2 regions of the Pseudarthrobacter sp. Hb11 genome follow, and region 1 is predicted to be linked to the other one. Evidence: predicted binding sites of a transcription regulator. Region 1 holds the regulator's gene; the other holds the start of a gene.
What was found. The regulator HrcA, encoded in region 1, represses chaperone genes, less so after heat shock. The targets are predictions, from matches to a motif close to TTNGCACTCGNNNNNNNCGAGTGCNAA.

Region 1 (7,929 bases):
GCTGCCCAGCGACTGAACCATCTGGTCGGAATTGTCGAAGAGGACTACTTCGGTACGGACGCCAGGGAGTGTGTGGGGAAACTCCCCCGCTGCGCCCTCGCCGGTGACAAGCCTGCGCTTTCCGTTAGCTGATTCAGTCATAGTGCTGGCCCGCAGGCCTGTGATCCCCTCGATGTCGAAACAATAGCTGTTGGCTGGTTTGCGGCGGCTGCTGCCGTCGCTTCCAGCGGTACCTTCCATCCTACGCCAGCAGGCACTCCTGACCCCATATCGCACCAACACGCTGCGTCCGCTCCGGCACGGGCACCACGCCTGTTCCCGTCCTTAGGTATCAACTTCATATCGGCCTCATATCGTTCCAGTTGCAGTTGGACCGCTCAGCGCATCCCGGCACGAATGCTTCCCGTGGCTGTGCAATGCTGGAAATCCAGCCTGATGCTGGAGCACCAGGGCCGACCGGGGATCGGCCTAACCGACCAGGAAAGGACAGGGCAATCAAGTTGCCGGAAACCGCAGCGCCCCGCCGCGCCCGAGGAGCCTTCAACGGCGCCCGTTCGGCGGTTCTTGCCGGTCTCCTGGTGGTAATCCCTGCCCTTGCGGGCTGCATCGCCGAACCGGGCCCGGCCCCCACCGGCATACTGTCTGCCAGCCCCGCCGGCCCGGGAAGCACATCCGGCGCCCCCTCCACGAGCGCTCCTCTGGAAACCACCCAGTCCTCCAATAAGGCGCCCGTCTACTGGATCGGCGGCAGCGACAGCAATGTCTTCCTTTACCGGGAGTTCCGGGACGTTCCCGAGCAGGAGAATCCCGTGACGCGAGCCCTGCGCGCCATGATGTCCGAAAAGCCGCTGGATCCCGACTTCTTTACGCCATGGCAGAACCCCAGCCAGCTGGCCACCTCGATTTCCGGCAAGGACGTCATCACGGTGGACGTCTCGGAAGATGCGTTCAACAGTAACCTCGACGCCGATATGGCCGCCCGGGCCATCCAGCAATTGGTGTATACAGCCACCGCGGCGGCCGCGAGCTCGGGGCTGATCGACTCCGGACAGCAGATCCGGGTCCGGATCCTCGTGGACGGACACACCGACTATGTCGCCTTCAACCATGTACAGCTGGGTTCCCTCATGGCCCGCACCTCGGGACTGGTGGCTCCCGTCTGGATTATCGACCCGCAGGAAAACGTGGAAGTGGGCGACGGCAGTGTCAAGATCACCGGGCGAAGCACCGTGCCGGGAGGCAAGCTCCGCTGGCAGATCCTGCGGTCCGAGATAGACGGGAACAAGGCACCCTTCCTGACCGGCGAAACTACGGCAGCCGCGGATCCGGCCCAGGCGGGGGTGTTCACCCTCGCCCTTACCCTGCCCGAGGGTGACTTCGAGCTCCGGGTGGCCCAGACCTCAAATCCGGAAGGCCCGGAGGACGGCAACGAAGACACCCGGAGTTTCAGGGTCCGCTAGCCCCCGCTGATACTGCAACTCAAAGTACCGGCGCAGCCCAGCGGCCCAGAACGTCGCTGGCAAGAACGACGGCGGCAGGACCGGCCGTTGATGAGCGCAGCACATGGTGCCCCAGGAGGGCCGTCACGGCACCCTGGCCGCACAGCCGGGTAACTTCACGCTGGCTGATGCCGCCCTCGGGTCCTACGATCAGGAATACTTCCCGCACAGCTTCAGCAGCGCCCGTTTCCAGCCATGTTTCCAAGACCGCGCGCAAGGGGCGTACGGCGTCCTCGTGCAGGACAACGGCCAAGGCTGCCGTCTCGACGGTGGCGGCGAGGCCGGCGGTGTCGACGGCGGCCCGCACCTCGGGAATCCAGGCACGGCGTGCCTGCTTGGCGGCGGCGGTGACAACGGACTGCCACTTCGCGTGTGCCTTGGCTGCCCGGTCACCCTTCCAGCGCACGATGGAACGTTCGGACTGCCAGGGAATAACGGCGTCGATCCCCAGTTCGGTGGCCGTCTCGATGGCAAGCTCGTCCCGGTCACCCTTGGCCAGGGCCTGGACCAGCACGAGCCTGGTGCGTGGCCGCTCCTCAACAATCACGGACGCGCATTCCACTTCCAGTCCGGAGGAGGAAGCGGCTGCAACCTTGCCGCTCATCCGCGTACCGGCGCCGTCAACGATGTCCACCGTCTCGCCCGGAGCGAGCCGCTTAACCGTGACCGCGTGCCGCGCCTCGGGTCCCTCCAGGACAAAGACGCCGTCCGGCACCATCCCGTCCAAAGACCCGGGCGCGGTGAAAAAGACCGGGTTGCTCACCGCTACAGGTTACCGAGCCGGTCCCGGAGCTTGGCAAACATGCCGCCGCCGGCAGCAAGCTTTCCCTCCGTGATCTGCTCGCCGCGGAGTTTGGCGAGTTGGCGCAGCAGGTCTTCCTGCGCCGCATCAAGCCTGGCGGGCGTCTCGACCTGGAGATGGACCTTCAAGTCACCGCGGCCGTACCCGCGCAGGTGGGTGACGCCGAGGCCGCGCAGGGTGATGATCTCTCCGGACTGCGTGCCGGCCTTCACGTCGATCTCCTGGGCCCCGTCGAAGGTTTCGAGGGTCACGTCGGTGCCCAGGGCGGCTGCGGTCATGGGGATGTTGAGGGTGGCGTGCAGGTCGTCACCTTCCCGGACGTAGGTTGCGTCGTTGTTGACGCGGATCTCCACGTAGAGATCGCCGGCGGGGCCGCCGGCGGGACCTGCTTCCCCCTGGCCCGAGAGCTGGATGCGTGTCCCGGTGGCGACGCCGGCAGGAACCTTAATGGTCAGTGAACGGCGGCTGCGGATGCGGCCTTGTCCGCTGCACTCGTTGCACGGGTCTTTGATAACGGTTCCAAAACCTTCGCAGGTGCCGCACGGAGCGGCAGTCATGACCTGGCCAAGGATTGAACGCACGGCCCTCTGGACCTGGCCGCTGCCGCCGCAGATATCGCAGCGCTCGGGGTGGGTTCCGGGCTGGCAGCATGAGCCCTCACAGGTGGGGCAGACCACCGCCGTGTCCACTTCGAGCTTCTTGTTGACTCCAAACACGGCGTCGCGGAGCTCGATCCGGACGCTGATGAGCGCATCCTGCCCGCGCCGCACCCTCGACGCGGGACCGGTAGTGCCACCGGCGCCGAAGAAGGTGTCGAAGATGTCCTGGAAGGCGAAGCCCTGCCCGGCGTACGCTCCCCCGCCGAATCCGTTGTCCGTGCCGTTTTCGTTTCCGGTGGTGTCATAGACCCGCCGCTTCTGGGGATCCGAGAGGACTTCATAAGCATGGGTCACTGCCTTGAAGCGGTCCGCAACATCCTCACCGGGATTGACGTCCGGGTGAAGGGTCCGGGCCAGCTTTCGGTAGGCCTTCTTGATCTCTTCCCCGGTGGCATCCGGTGCGACTCCAAGGACTTCGTAGTGGCTGCTCAAAGTTAGTATCTCTTCCTTGTTGTTCTGCCTGCAGTCGAACTGCATACACTGCTGTGCGCCCTGGGGCGCTGAACTGTGGTCAGGGTCCCAGAATCCGTGACAGGTAACGGGCCACAGCCCTGACTGCCGCCATGGTGGTGGGGTAGTCCATTCTGGTGGGACCCAGCACGCCAATCTTGGCGACGCTGTCCGGGCCATAGCCCGTTGCGACGACGGATGCCTCCGCCAGGCCGTCGTATGGGTTTTCGCGGCCGATGCTCACGGCCACTCCGCGGTGGTCCTGTGCCATCTCGCTTAGCAGGCGAAGCATCACCACCTGCTCCTCGAGCGCTTCCAGCACCGGCCCGATGCTTAGCGGAAAGTCAACGTTGGAACGGGCCAGGTTGGCCGTGCCGGCCATCACCATCCGGTCTTCACGGCTGCTGTGGGCCAGGCCCTCCAGCCCGTGCGCCAGCGCCTGGGCTGCCTGCCGCTGTCCGGGGGCGACGCCGGACACCACTGCGGGCAGTGACTGCCCAAGCTGGGCCAAGGGAGTGCCGGCCAGGGATCCAAGGAATTGGCCGCGCAGCGCGGCAATAGCATCGTCAGCCAGGTCCTGCCCGACGTCGATGACCCGCTGTTCAACCTTGCCGCTGTTGGCAATCAGCACCACCAACACCTTCCGGGGGGCAAGGAGAACGAATTCGATGTGACGGACCAGTGCTCGATTAACGTGCGGATACTGGACGACGGCCACCTGGTTTGTCAGTTGGGACAACAGCCGGACGGTGCGTTCCAGGACGTCGTCGAGGTCATCTGCGCCTTCCAGCAGTGACTGGATGGCCCGCCGCTCCGCCTGGGACAGCGGCTTCACCGCGGAAATCTGGTCGACGAAGAGCCGGTAGCCTTTGTCCGTGGGGATGCGGCCCGCGCTGGTGTGCGGGGCGGTAATCAGTCCTTCGTCCTCAAGCGCGGCCATGTCATTGCGAATGGTGGCGCTGGAAACGCCGAGATGGTGACGCTCCACCAGGGCCTTGGACCCCACCGGCTCGCGGGAGTGGACGTAGTCCTCCACGATCGCCCGCAGTACTTCCAGCTTGCGCGGCTCGCTCACACTCCACCTCCATCAAGGGTTCAGGGCAGCCGTTCCGCCCGCACCGTGTGTCTACAGGGGTTAGCACTCGACATGCCTAAGTGCTAACAGTCTATTATGACTCGTCCCGTTGTTAGCATTGGTACCGCTCCGGGCGAAATTCCGGGCCAGGATCCAGCACGAGGCGGAGTGATTCCATGCATTACCAGAACTGGGGAGCCCAGGACCTGTCCGCACCTGCCAGGGCGCAACTGCCCGAGGTGCCCGTGGAGCGTGGCATGGTGCTGGAAGACGTCCAGTCCGGGTGGGTTGGCGCGGTAACCCGGGTGGAGAAGTCGGGAGGAATGCACGTGGTGGCACTGGAGGACCGCCGCGGCAAGTCCAGGTCCTTCCGGCTGGGCTTCGGGTTCCTCCTTGAAGGCCAGGCAATCCGCCTGATGCCCCCGGCGCCGCGGTCGCCGGCGGGTCCGGGCACCGCAGGCGGCAGGACGGCGTCGGGTTCTGTCCGTGTGGCAGGGCAGCGAGCACAGGTTGCCAAGGCGAGCCGCATCTGGGTGGAGGGAAAGCACGACGCCGAACTTGTCGAGAAGGTGTGGGGCGATGACCTCCGGGTGGAGGGCATCGTCGTCGAGCCGCTCCACGGCATTGATGACCTCGCTGCTGCCGTGGCCGATTTCAGGCCGGGGCCGGGCAGGCGCCTGGGAGTGCTTGTGGACCACCTGGTGCCCGACTCAAAGGAGTCCCGCATCGCCGGATCGGTGATGGCCTCTCCCGGCGCTGCGGGGAATGTGCTGATCGTCGGACACCCCTACGTTGACGTGTGGCAGGCCATCCGCCCGGCTGTCCTTGGCATCGAGAAGTGGCCTGTAGTGCCGCGCGGCCAGGACTGGAAGACCGGCGTCCTCGCCGCCTTTGGCTGGCCGCACGAGACGAAAGAGGATATCGGCCTGGGGTGGCAGAAGCTGCTGGGAGCCGTCCGCAGTTACGCCGACCTGGAAGCGTCCCTGCTGGGCAGGGTGGAAGAAGTCATCGATTTCCTCACTGTCCCCTAAACAGCGGGCGGGCCTGATTAGCGCTCCCGCCGGTGGGTGAGGTCAGCTAATACCGCTGCACCCAGTATTCTTGGTACAGCGGTGTCTGCGATCGCAGGACCCCGCAGCAGACATGGCACTCCTAGTCAGCACCATTGCACTTCAGAAGGAACAGACTGTGGCAGAAAACGCACGTGATCACAGGGACAGCCAGGGCGGCCGGGGCGGTTCGGAGTACCACGGCGTTCCGGCGAATGCGCTGCCCCTGACGGCCAGCGAAGACCGGCAGTGGGCTACGCTGGCCCACTTCGGCGGCATTTTGGGTTGCGTTCCTTCGCTGCTGATCTACCTGATCTTCCGTGACCGCGGCCCTTTTACGGCGCAGGAGTCAAAGGAAGCGCTGAACTTCAGCCTGCCGCCCACCATCGCGGCAGTGGTCGCCAACATCCTGGTCTTCGTGCCGGTGATCGGCAACGTCTTTGCCGTCATCGCCACACTGATCTGGATCGGCCTGACCTGCTTCTCGGTGGCCGCCGGCATCCACGTCAACAAGGGCCAGCCGCACCGTTACCCGTACAACCTGCGCTGGATCAAGTAGCGCAGGGAGGCTCCGGGCCTTCCGGAAGAACATGACGCCAGCGTCCGGCATGATGGGTGTATGCGCAGCGTCGAGTTGACCTTCGGGGAATCCACCGATTTGTCAATCAGGATGGATTGGGCACGGCTCGCGGAAGCCGGCCTGCCGAGCCTCGCCGCGCACACCTCACCGAGCAACAGGCCGCACATTACGCTGGCCGCCGGCACCGTGCTGGACGTCGGGTCCGTGCAGGATCTGTGGAATGGACTGCCACTCGACATCAGGTTTTCCGGCCTGGTGGTCTTCCCGGCCGGTCCCGGCAAGTACGTGCTGGCCCGGCTGGTTGTGCCGGCGGCGGGTTTGCTCGAACTGCACGCGCAGTTGCATCAGCGGTGCGTCGGCGCCTATGAAAACACCCTGCCGGACGCCTGGACGCCGCACGTCACCCTCGCCCGCCGGATCCCCGGTAAGCTGCTCGGCCCCGCTATGGATGCCCTGGACGGGCGGACAGAAGGGCAATGCATCGAGGCGCGCCTCTGGGACAGCTCCACCAGGACCACCACAACCCTCGGCGGCTCCCCGTAAATTTAAGCGGGAAGTACGCGGCGGACAACAGCATCCGCCAGGAGCCTGCCTTTGAGGGTGAGGACGAGCCGCCCCCGGAAAGCTGCGTGCGGTTCCACCAGTCCGTCCGCGATCAGGCTTGCGACCTGGTGGCGGCCTTCGGAGCCAAGGGCAGAAACCTCCAGGCCGGACTGCAGGCGCGCCTCGAGCATTACCCGCTCCACGTTCCGGGTTTCCGGATCCAGCGTTTCCCTCCCGGCAGCGGGCGACATTCCCTGCGCCAGGCGGCCGGCATAGGCCGTGGGGTGTTTGACGTTCCACCAGCGGACTCCCCCCACGTGCGAATGCGCGCCCGGGCCGATCCCCCACCAGTCATCGCCGCGCCAGTAGGCAAGGTTGTGGCGGCACGCCTGCTCCGGGGTGCGGGACCAGTTGCTGACCTCGTACCAGCCGAGGCCTGCTTCGGTGATCAGCTGGTCGGCAAGCTCATACTTGTCGGCGTGGTCGTCGTCGTCGATTCCGGGGACTTCACCACGGCGGATCTGGGCAGCGAGCTTCGTGCCGTCCTCCACGATCAGAGCGTACGCGCTGATGTGGTCAGGCTCGTAGGACAGGGCGGTCTCCAGCGAGCACCGCCAGTCGGTGAGGGATTCCCCCGGTGTTCCGTAGATCAGGTCCAGGCTGACTGCGAGGCCGGCCTCGCGTGCCCATTGAACCACTTGCGGGACCCGGCTGGGCGTGTGGGTACGGTCAAGCACCTTGAGGACGTGCGGGACGGCGGACTGCATGCCAAAGGAGACCCGGGTGAAGCCGGCGTCCTTGAGGATGGCGAGGGATTCCGGCGTTACGGAATCGGGGTTGGCCTCCGTGGTGACCTCGGCGCCGTCGTTAATTCCCCATTGCTCGATGGCCCTCCGGAGGATCAGTGCGAGATCTTCCGCGGGAAGCAGGGTGGGTGTGCCGCCGCCGAAGAACACTGTGCTCAGCTTCCGGGCGGGAAGGCCGGATTCGGCCAGCACTCGGGCCGCCATCGATACCTCCGCGGCAGCCGTGCCGGCATACGCGTCCTGGGAGGCGCCGCCTCCGAGCTCCGTGGCGGTGTAGGTGTTGAAGTCGCAGTAGCCGCAGCGCACCGCGCAGAACGGAATGTGCACATACAGGCCGAACGCCCGGTCCACCGAACCGTCCACTGCCTGGGCAGGCAGCAGACCGTCCGACGGCGCCGGGTCGCCGAGGGGAAGAGTGCTAGGCATTGCACGGGCCTCCGGTGTTGCCGGACGCGTTGTTCACTAC
Region 2 (7,929 bases), on a different contig from region 1:
AAGGCCGCACCCCAGGTCAGCGACGTGGCTGATTCCGGCCTCTGCGAACCGCTGCGCGTGACGCGCGGCCACGTTGAGCCTGGTTGCCTGCTCCAGGCCTGCCTGGGTGAACAGCATGCTGCGGGCAAATTCCCCGAACTTCCCCTCGGCCTTGGTGCGGAGCCGGGACTGGGTCAGAACGGCGGAAACCAAAGCGGGGGAGTGGCCGGCCTTGCGCAGTGCTGAATTGAGCTCGAAGGACTTGTCCTCCTGGTAGGGGCCCAGAGACGCCAAAAGCTCCCAGCCCTCGGGGGTGAGCAACGGCGCGATCTGGTCCTGGGGAGCTTGGGGCATGCGTTCCAGCCTAATGGAGGAGCGTCCGGCGGGATGCGGATAGTGTTGAAACCATGGAAGAGAGCGCAGGCCCCCGGCAGTCCGAAGAACCAACCAGGGACAGGGGCCCCGCCAGATTCGCCCGGCCGGCACTGATCGCCGGATCCCTGGTGGCGGTGGTGTGCATCGGGCTTTTGGTGGTCATCTTTTTCCTCGACACGTTCAACGCCACCGTCTACTCGGTGGGCGGCAACGACATCGCCGGCGACACCCAGGAAGCACGGGACATCCGCGGGCTGTACGACGGCGCCCGGGCCGGCAGCATCGCCGTGCTGGTTTTCGCCCTGCTGATGGCAGCTGCCGCAGGCGTGGTTCTTTACCGGGCGCGGAAATCGGCAGCCGTCGGCGGCGAGGGTGAAGACGACGTCGATTTCGACGACCTTGGACGCTGAGGGATCCTGCCCCCTGCACTGGTCAGCAGCACCCCGGAAATGACCAGGACGCCGCCGAGGACCTGCGGGACAGTGATGGGCTGGCCCAGGATCACGGTGATGATGGCGGTGAACACGGCAATGAGGTTCAGGTAGTTGCCGGCATTGGCTGCCGTGGTGCGCTTGAGGGCAAGGTTCCAGAGCAGGTAGGAACCGAGCGAGGGGAACAGGGCGATGAACGCCAGGGACCAGCCCTCTACAGGGGTTTCCGGCAGGCCGGCGCCCGAAACGAGCGCGAGCGGGCTGAGGGCCACAGCCGCCATGGCCACCTGGACCGCCGTGGAGGTAATTGCGGGGATGCTCAGCCGGCGGGCGAGGATGGTGTAGAGGCCCCAGACGGTGATGGCTCCCAGGATCAGCAGTTCGCCCTGGTTGATCGAGAATGTCACCAGGCGCTGCAACTGGCCGCCGGTAAGCACCAGCAGGACGCCAAGGAGGCCCAGGCTGATCCCCACCCAGCTCAGCGGGCGCGGCCTGTCCCGGAGCAGGACCACGGCCAGCACCACAATCAATGCCGGGTTTGCGGCCGTCACCAGGGAGGCGTTCAGGGCCGAGGTGTTCTGCAGGGCGCTGTAGAGCAGCAAGGTATACCCGCTCATGCCCAGGGCACTCAGGAGCAACAGGACCGGCCAGCGGCGCAGGACCGCCCGCCAGTCCGGCCGCTCGACGAAGTGGGCCAGCACCAGCAGCGGCACGGCAGCAAGGACCCAGCGCCAGAACGTCAGCTGGAGCGGCTCCATGGTCTGCATGGCGGCCTGGCCGACCACAAAGTTTCCGGCCCAGAACAGGTTGGCAAGGATGAGGTAAACAGCAGCTCGCACCGGTCAAATGTACATTGCTGCAAGTGCTCCGATGACGAAACGCTGGCACTCGTCTTGACCGAGTGCTAACCCTTACATAGAGTCTTCATTAGCACTCTCCCTAGGAGGGTGCTAACACATGAAGAGCTGCCAGCCAGGCTGCTGCCGGCACCGCGACGACGGTTTGCCAGCCAGGGCGGAAAGCTTTCCAGTCCACGAATTTGCTGACGAAAAGGAGAGGTCCGAGTGTCGGTCTCTATTAAGCCTCTTGAGGATCGTATTGTTGTCCGCCCGCTCGAAGCCGAGCAGACCACGGCTTCCGGCCTGGTTATCCCGGACTCCGCGCAGGAGAAGCCCCAGGAAGGCGAAGTTGTTGCAGTAGGCCCCGGCCGCTTCGAAGACGGCAACCGCGTTCCTGTCGACGTAGCCGTGGGCGACGTCGTTATCTACTCCAAGTACGGCGGAACCGAAGTCAAGACCGGCGGCACCGAGTACCTCGTGCTGTCCGCCCGCGACGTCCTGGCGATCGTCGTAAAGTAACTCCCCGGATCCCCGTGCCGCTGGTCTTGCATTCTGCTGGTCAGCTGCGCGGGGTTCTGTCTTGAAAGGACAAAAACCATGGCAAAGCAGCTTGCGTTTAATGACGCTGCACGCCGGTCTCTTGAAGCCGGCATCGATAAGCTCGCCAACACCGTCAAGGTGACGCTCGGCCCGCGCGGCCGCAACGTCGTCCTGGACAAGAAGTGGGGCGCGCCCACCATCACGAACGACGGCGTCACCATCGCCCGCGAAGTTGAGCTGGACGATCCGTACGAGAACCTTGGCGCGCAGTTGGCCAAGGAAGTTGCCACCAAAACCAACGATGTTGCCGGCGACGGCACCACCACCGCGACGGTCCTGGCCCAGGCCCTGGTCAAGGAAGGCCTGCGCAACGTAGCGGCAGGCGCCGCTCCCGGCCAGATCAAACGCGGCATCGAGGTTTCCGTTGAAGCCGTTGCCGCACGCCTGCTGGAGAACGCCCGCCCCGTTGAAGGCACCCAGGTGGCCAACGTTGCAGCAATCTCCGCCCAGAGCGACGAGATCGGCGAGCTCCTCGCCGAGGCATTCGGCAAGGTGGGCAAGGATGGTGTGATCACCATCGAGGAGTCCTCCACCACCCAGACCGAACTGGTCCTCACCGAGGGCATGCAGTTCGACAAGGGCTACCTGTCCCCGTACTTCGTCACCGACGCGGAACGCCAGGAAGCAGTCCTCGAGGATGCCCTCATCCTGATCAACCAGGGCAAGATCTCCGCGGTGCAGGAATTCCTGCCGCTGCTGGAAAAGGCGCTGCAGAGCTCCAAGCCGCTGTTCATCATCGCTGAAGACATCGACGGCGAGGCCCTGTCCACGCTGATCGTCAACCGCATCCGCGGCACCCTGAACGTCGTCGCCGTCAAGGCCCCGGGCTTCGGCGACCGCCGCAAGGCCATGCTGCAGGACATCGCCACCCTCACCGGTGCACAGGTTGTGTCTCCGGAACTGGGCCTGAGCCTGGACACGGTTGGCCTTGAGGTGCTGGGCACCGCCCGCCGCATCACGGTCACCAAGGACAACACCACCATTGTTGACGGCGCAGGTTCGGCCGAGGACGTGGCAGCACGCGTTGCCCAGCTCCGTGCCGAGCTGACCCGCACCGACTCGGACTGGGACAAGGAAAAGCTGCAGGAGCGGCTTGCCAAGCTGGCCGGCGGCATCGGCGTGATCAAGGTCGGCGCCGCCACCGAGGTTGAGCTGAAGGAAAAGAAGCACCGCATCGAAGATGCAGTGTCCTCCACCCGCGCTGCCCTCGAAGAAGGCATCGTGGCCGGCGGCGGTTCCGCGCTGATCCACGCACTGAAGGCCCTCGACGAGGACCCCGCCGTCAAGGCACTCGAAGGGGACGCCGCCGCTGCTGTGGGCATCGTCCGCCGCGCGCTGGTCCAGCCGCTGCGCTGGATCGCCCAGAACGCCGGCTTCGATGGCTACGTCATCACCGCCAAGGTTGCCGAACTCGAAACCAACAACGGCTTCAACGCCAAGTCGGGCGAGTACGAATACCTGATCGCCGCCGGTGTCATCGACCCCGTCAAGGTCACCCGCGCAGCCCTCCGCAACGCAGCCTCCATCGCTGCACTGGTTCTCACCACCGAGACCCTCGTTGTGGAGAAGCCTGCCGAGGAAGACGAGCACGCAGGCCACAGCCACTAGTCCCCACCGTCTCCCTCACCTCGCTTCGCTCGGTCAGGGAACCCGGACGGCGTGGGCCCACACCCACACGAAAAGCCGGTCCAGCATCCGCTGGGCCGGTTTTTTGGTGCCTAAGTGCCGGCCATCTCCTGCGTCTCAACGTCGCCGGCACGCTCGTACACCAGCGACACCGCCCCCTTCGGGAAGCTGCGCGCCGGCTCCGCGAGGCGGAATGAGGCGGGAATAGTCCCGGCGTCGAACAGGCGCTTGCCCTGACCGAGGGTAACCGGATAAAGCCAAAGGTGGAGGCGGTCGATCACGTCTGCCGCCAGCAGTGAACGGATGAGGACCCCGCTGCCGAACATGTGCACCTGGCCGTACTCCTCGCGGAGCCGGCCCGCGGCCGTGGCATCCGGCAGGACCGTTGTGCCGGCCCAGCTTGGATCGGAAAGGCTGCCGGAGACGACGAACTTCGGCACCCGGTTGAGCGCGGTGCCGATGTCGCCGGACTGGTGCGGCCAGTAGGCAGCGAAGATGTCGTAGGTCTTCCGGCCCAGAAGCAGGGCGTCGATGCGGCTGATCTCTGCCTCGATGGCCGCCTCAGCCTCGTCGTCGGACACCGGCGCCTGCCAGCCACCAAAGGCGAAGCCGCCCGCGGTGTCCTCCTCCCGGCCGCCGGGCGCCTGATAGACGCCGTCGAGGGTAAGGAACAGGTTCGCGACGATGATACCCATGCGCCCATTGTGGAACTGCACTCCGGCGCTGTCCAGCCTCGGCTGCGTGCGTGGCAGACTGGTGCCATGCTGCTCGATGAGCTCGTGAAAACCGCGGATGCCGTTGCGTCCACCCGCTCCCGGCTCGCGAAGGTTGACGCGCTCGCAGACCTGCTGCGCCGGCTGGAGCCCGGGGAGATCGCGACAGCGGTCGGCCTGCTCACCGCCAGGCCGCGTCAGGGCCGGGTAGGAGTGGGCTGGCGCGGCATGTCAGCAGCCATGGGGGAGCCGGCCGCTGGGCCGAGCCTGACCGTGGCCGCCCTCGACGCCGCGCTGGACCGGCTGCTCGTCCCCTCAGGTGCTGGATCGGCAGCCGAACGCGCCGCGACCCTCAGGTCGCTGACGGCGGCAGCCACGGAGCGCGAGCAGGCCTTCATCGCCGGCGTGCTGCTCGGCGAACTGCGCACCGGTGCGCTTGAAGGGGTGCTGGCGGATGCCGTAGCCCGCGCCGCGGAGCGCCCCGTGGACGCCGTACGCCGCGCAGCGATGCTTTCCGGTGATCTCGGCGGGACCGCCATGCTGGCGATCACCGGTACGGCAGCCCAGCTCGACGCCGTCGGCCTCGTCGTCGGCCGTCCTGTGCAACCCATGCTCGCCTCAACCGCGGCCAGCGCCGGCGCGGCGCTGGAAACCACCGGGGAAGCATCGGTGGAATACAAGCTCGACGGCGCACGCATCCAGGTGCATCGCGCCGGCGGCGACGTGCGCATCTACACCCGCACCCTGGCCGAGGTGACCCACCGCCTGCCCGAAGTGGTGGAGGTGGTGCGCGGACTGCCGGTGAGCGAGGTGATCCTCGACGGCGAGACCCTCGCCCTCGACGAGGACGGGGGCCCAAGGCCGTTCCAGGAGACCATGTCGCGGTTTGGGGCGGACGCCGCGCGCGATACGTTGTTGCATCCCTGGTTCTTCGATGTGCTCCACATCGACGGGCGCGACCTGCTCGACGAGCCGCTGGCCACCCGCATCGGCATGCTTGAGCGCATCGCCCCGGGGTACCGCATCCCGGGGGAGATCACCGCGGATCCCGCCGTTGCCGAAAGAGTGTCCGGAGAGGCGCTCGCCGCGGGCCATGAGGGCGTGGTGGTGAAGGCGGTCGGATCAACGTACGCGGCAGGCCGGCGCGGTTCGAACTGGATTAAGGTAAAGCCGGTGCTCACCTACGACCTGGTGGTGCTCGCCTGCGAGTGGGGGTCGGGACGGCGTACCGGGTTGCTGTCGAACCTGCATCTCGGAGCCCTCGACCCCGCGGGGGAGTTCGGCGAACCCGGCGGCTACGTGATGGTGGGCAAAACCTTCAAGGGACTCACCGACGCCCTGCTGCGCTGGCAGACGGAGCGCTTCCAGGAGCTGGAGATGCGCCGCACTGCGGGCACCGTGTGGGTAGAGCCCGTCACCGTGGTTGAGATAGCCATCGACGGCGTGCAGCAATCCTCGCGCTATCCCGGCGGAATCGCGCTGCGGTTCGCACGCGTGAAGCGCTACCGCGACGACAAAACGGCTGCGGAAGCCGACACCATCCAGACGCTGCGTGCCCTGCTGCGTCCGTAGCTTGTGCCGCTTCTCCGCCGGGCGTAACACCGGCGTCGGTGCAGGCCGCGACTCGCGGTACCTTGCAGGGAAAATACCCCAAATGGGTAGAATTGATGTTTTGCCCATGCGACCATGAGGTTTTTTGTGTCGATAGCGAGAACAGAGGCTGCAGCCGGAATGCTCCCCGGAGCCGATGCCAAGGCCCGCAAACCGACCTTCCGGCCCGAGGTGCAGGGGCTCCGCGCCCTCGCCGTGCTGATGGTGGTCGCCTACCATGTGTGGCTGGGCCGGGTGTCCGGCGGCGTGGACATCTTCCTGCTGATTTCGGCGTTCCTGCTCACGCTTTCCTTTGTCCGGAAAGCAGAAACAGGGCGTCCCTTCGGGCTCCTGGCGCACTGGCTGCATTTGTTCAAGCGGCTGCTGCCGGCCGCCGTCGTGGTCATTCTTGGCGTCCTTGCCGGGACGCGGCTGATCCTGCCGCAGAGCCGCTGGCCCGAGGTGCTGGACCAGGCGTGGGCGTCGCTGCTCTACAGCCAGAACTGGCTGCTCGCCGAGACAGCCGTTGACTACTACGCCCAGGACCATGCCGGAGCCAGCCCGCTCCAGCATTTCTGGTCGCTCTCCATCCAGGGCCAGGTGTTCATCCTGTGGCCAGTGATCTTCGCCGGCAGCGCTGCACTGTTGGCGCTGCTCCGCCGCGTCCCCGCACTCAGCAGAGTGAACTACAGGGGAGTGCTGGCGCTGGTCTTCGGTGCCGTCTTCGCCTTTTCCCTCGCCTACTCCGTGGAGCAGACCGCAACCAACCAGGCGTACGCCTACTTCGACACCAGGGCCCGGCTCTGGGAGTTCGCACTGGGGTCCCTCCTGGCCCTGGCGCTGCCTTACCTCAAACCTGCCAGGGCGCTGCGGGTAGTACTGGGCTGGGCAGGACTGGCCGCCATGGTTTCCTGCGGCCTGCTGCTGACCGTGGACCGGTCCTTTCCCGGGTACGTCGCGCTGTGGCCCACCCTCGCGGCGGCGGCAATCATCGTCGCGGGACAAACCGGCAGCCGCTGCGGCGTTGACCGGTTCCTGAGCAGCAAGCCGCTGGTGGCGCTCGGCGACAATTCCTATGCGTTGTACCTGTGGCACTGGCCCGTCCTGGTGCTCGCGCTCGCGGCCACCGGCGTGGAGGCACCAAACCTGTCCCAGGGACTGGGAATCGTCGGCGCAGCGGTGGTGCTCGCAGTCCTCACCACGCGTTTCGTGGAAAAGCCGCTCCGCGACTGGCACTGGCCCAAACGCCGGGACTGGCGCACCGCCGTCGTTATCGTTGCCTGCGGCACCGTCCTCGCCGGTCCCGTCGCCGTATGGCAGACCACCCTCACTGCAGAGGAAAGCGCGACGGCGGCTCAGCCCCGGGAGCTCACGCCAGGGGCGGCGGCGCTCACCCCGAAGAACGCCCCGGTGCCGGTTCCTGACGCCAAAATCATTCCGGGGCCGGCCGCGCTGGACCACGACTGGGCCGGTATCCATGCCCCCTGCACCGGTGCCAACGCCACCAGCAACCCCATCCTTGAGGGATGCCGGCAGGAGGTCCCTGAAGGGGAAACCACCAAACGCATTGTGGTCCTGGGCGACTCCCACTCCCAGCAGTACCTGGGTGCGCTGGCTCCGATTGCGGCTGCCCGGGGCTGGGAACTGGTGACGCTGCTGATGCCGGCGTGCCGCTTCGGGGCCGAGTCGGCGGAAAGGAACGCCGAGTGCAACGCCTACAACCAGGCCAGCGCTGCCTACGTCCTGGAACACCAGCCCGATGCAGTGTTCACGGTG

Region 2: the regulator HrcA is predicted to act here: its motif matches at 1,667-1,693, upstream of groES (co-chaperone GroES).

Annotation. Positions count from the first base shown of each region.
Region 1 is NZ_JBWZCM010000001.1:211,969-219,897, reverse strand. Features, by position in the region: gene AC50X7_RS01060 (PhoH family protein) at 1-141, opposite strand, end outside; gene AC50X7_RS01055 (GerMN domain-containing protein) at 501-1,460, shown strand; gene AC50X7_RS01050 (16S rRNA (uracil(1498)-N(3))-methyltransferase) at 1,480-2,262, opposite strand; gene dnaJ (molecular chaperone DnaJ) at 2,265-3,392, opposite strand; gene hrcA (heat-inducible transcriptional repressor HrcA) at 3,472-4,485, opposite strand; gene AC50X7_RS01035 (DUF3097 domain-containing protein) at 4,662-5,516, shown strand; gene AC50X7_RS01030 (DUF4870 domain-containing protein) at 5,674-6,093, shown strand; gene AC50X7_RS01025 (2'-5' RNA ligase family protein) at 6,154-6,657, shown strand; gene hemW (radical SAM family heme chaperone HemW) at 6,660-7,889, opposite strand; gene lepA (translation elongation factor 4) at 7,926-7,929, opposite strand, start outside.
Region 2 is NZ_JBWZCM010000002.1:346,382-354,310, reverse strand. Features, by position in the region: gene AC50X7_RS05365 (THUMP-like domain-containing protein) at 1-333, opposite strand, end outside; gene AC50X7_RS05360 (hypothetical protein) at 387-764, shown strand; gene AC50X7_RS05355 (DMT family transporter) at 689-1,624, opposite strand; gene groES (co-chaperone GroES) at 1,850-2,143, shown strand; gene groL (chaperonin GroEL) at 2,222-3,832, shown strand; gene AC50X7_RS05340 (dihydrofolate reductase family protein) at 3,943-4,545, opposite strand; gene AC50X7_RS05335 (ATP-dependent DNA ligase) at 4,612-6,135, shown strand; gene AC50X7_RS05330 (acyltransferase family protein) at 6,295-7,929, shown strand, end outside.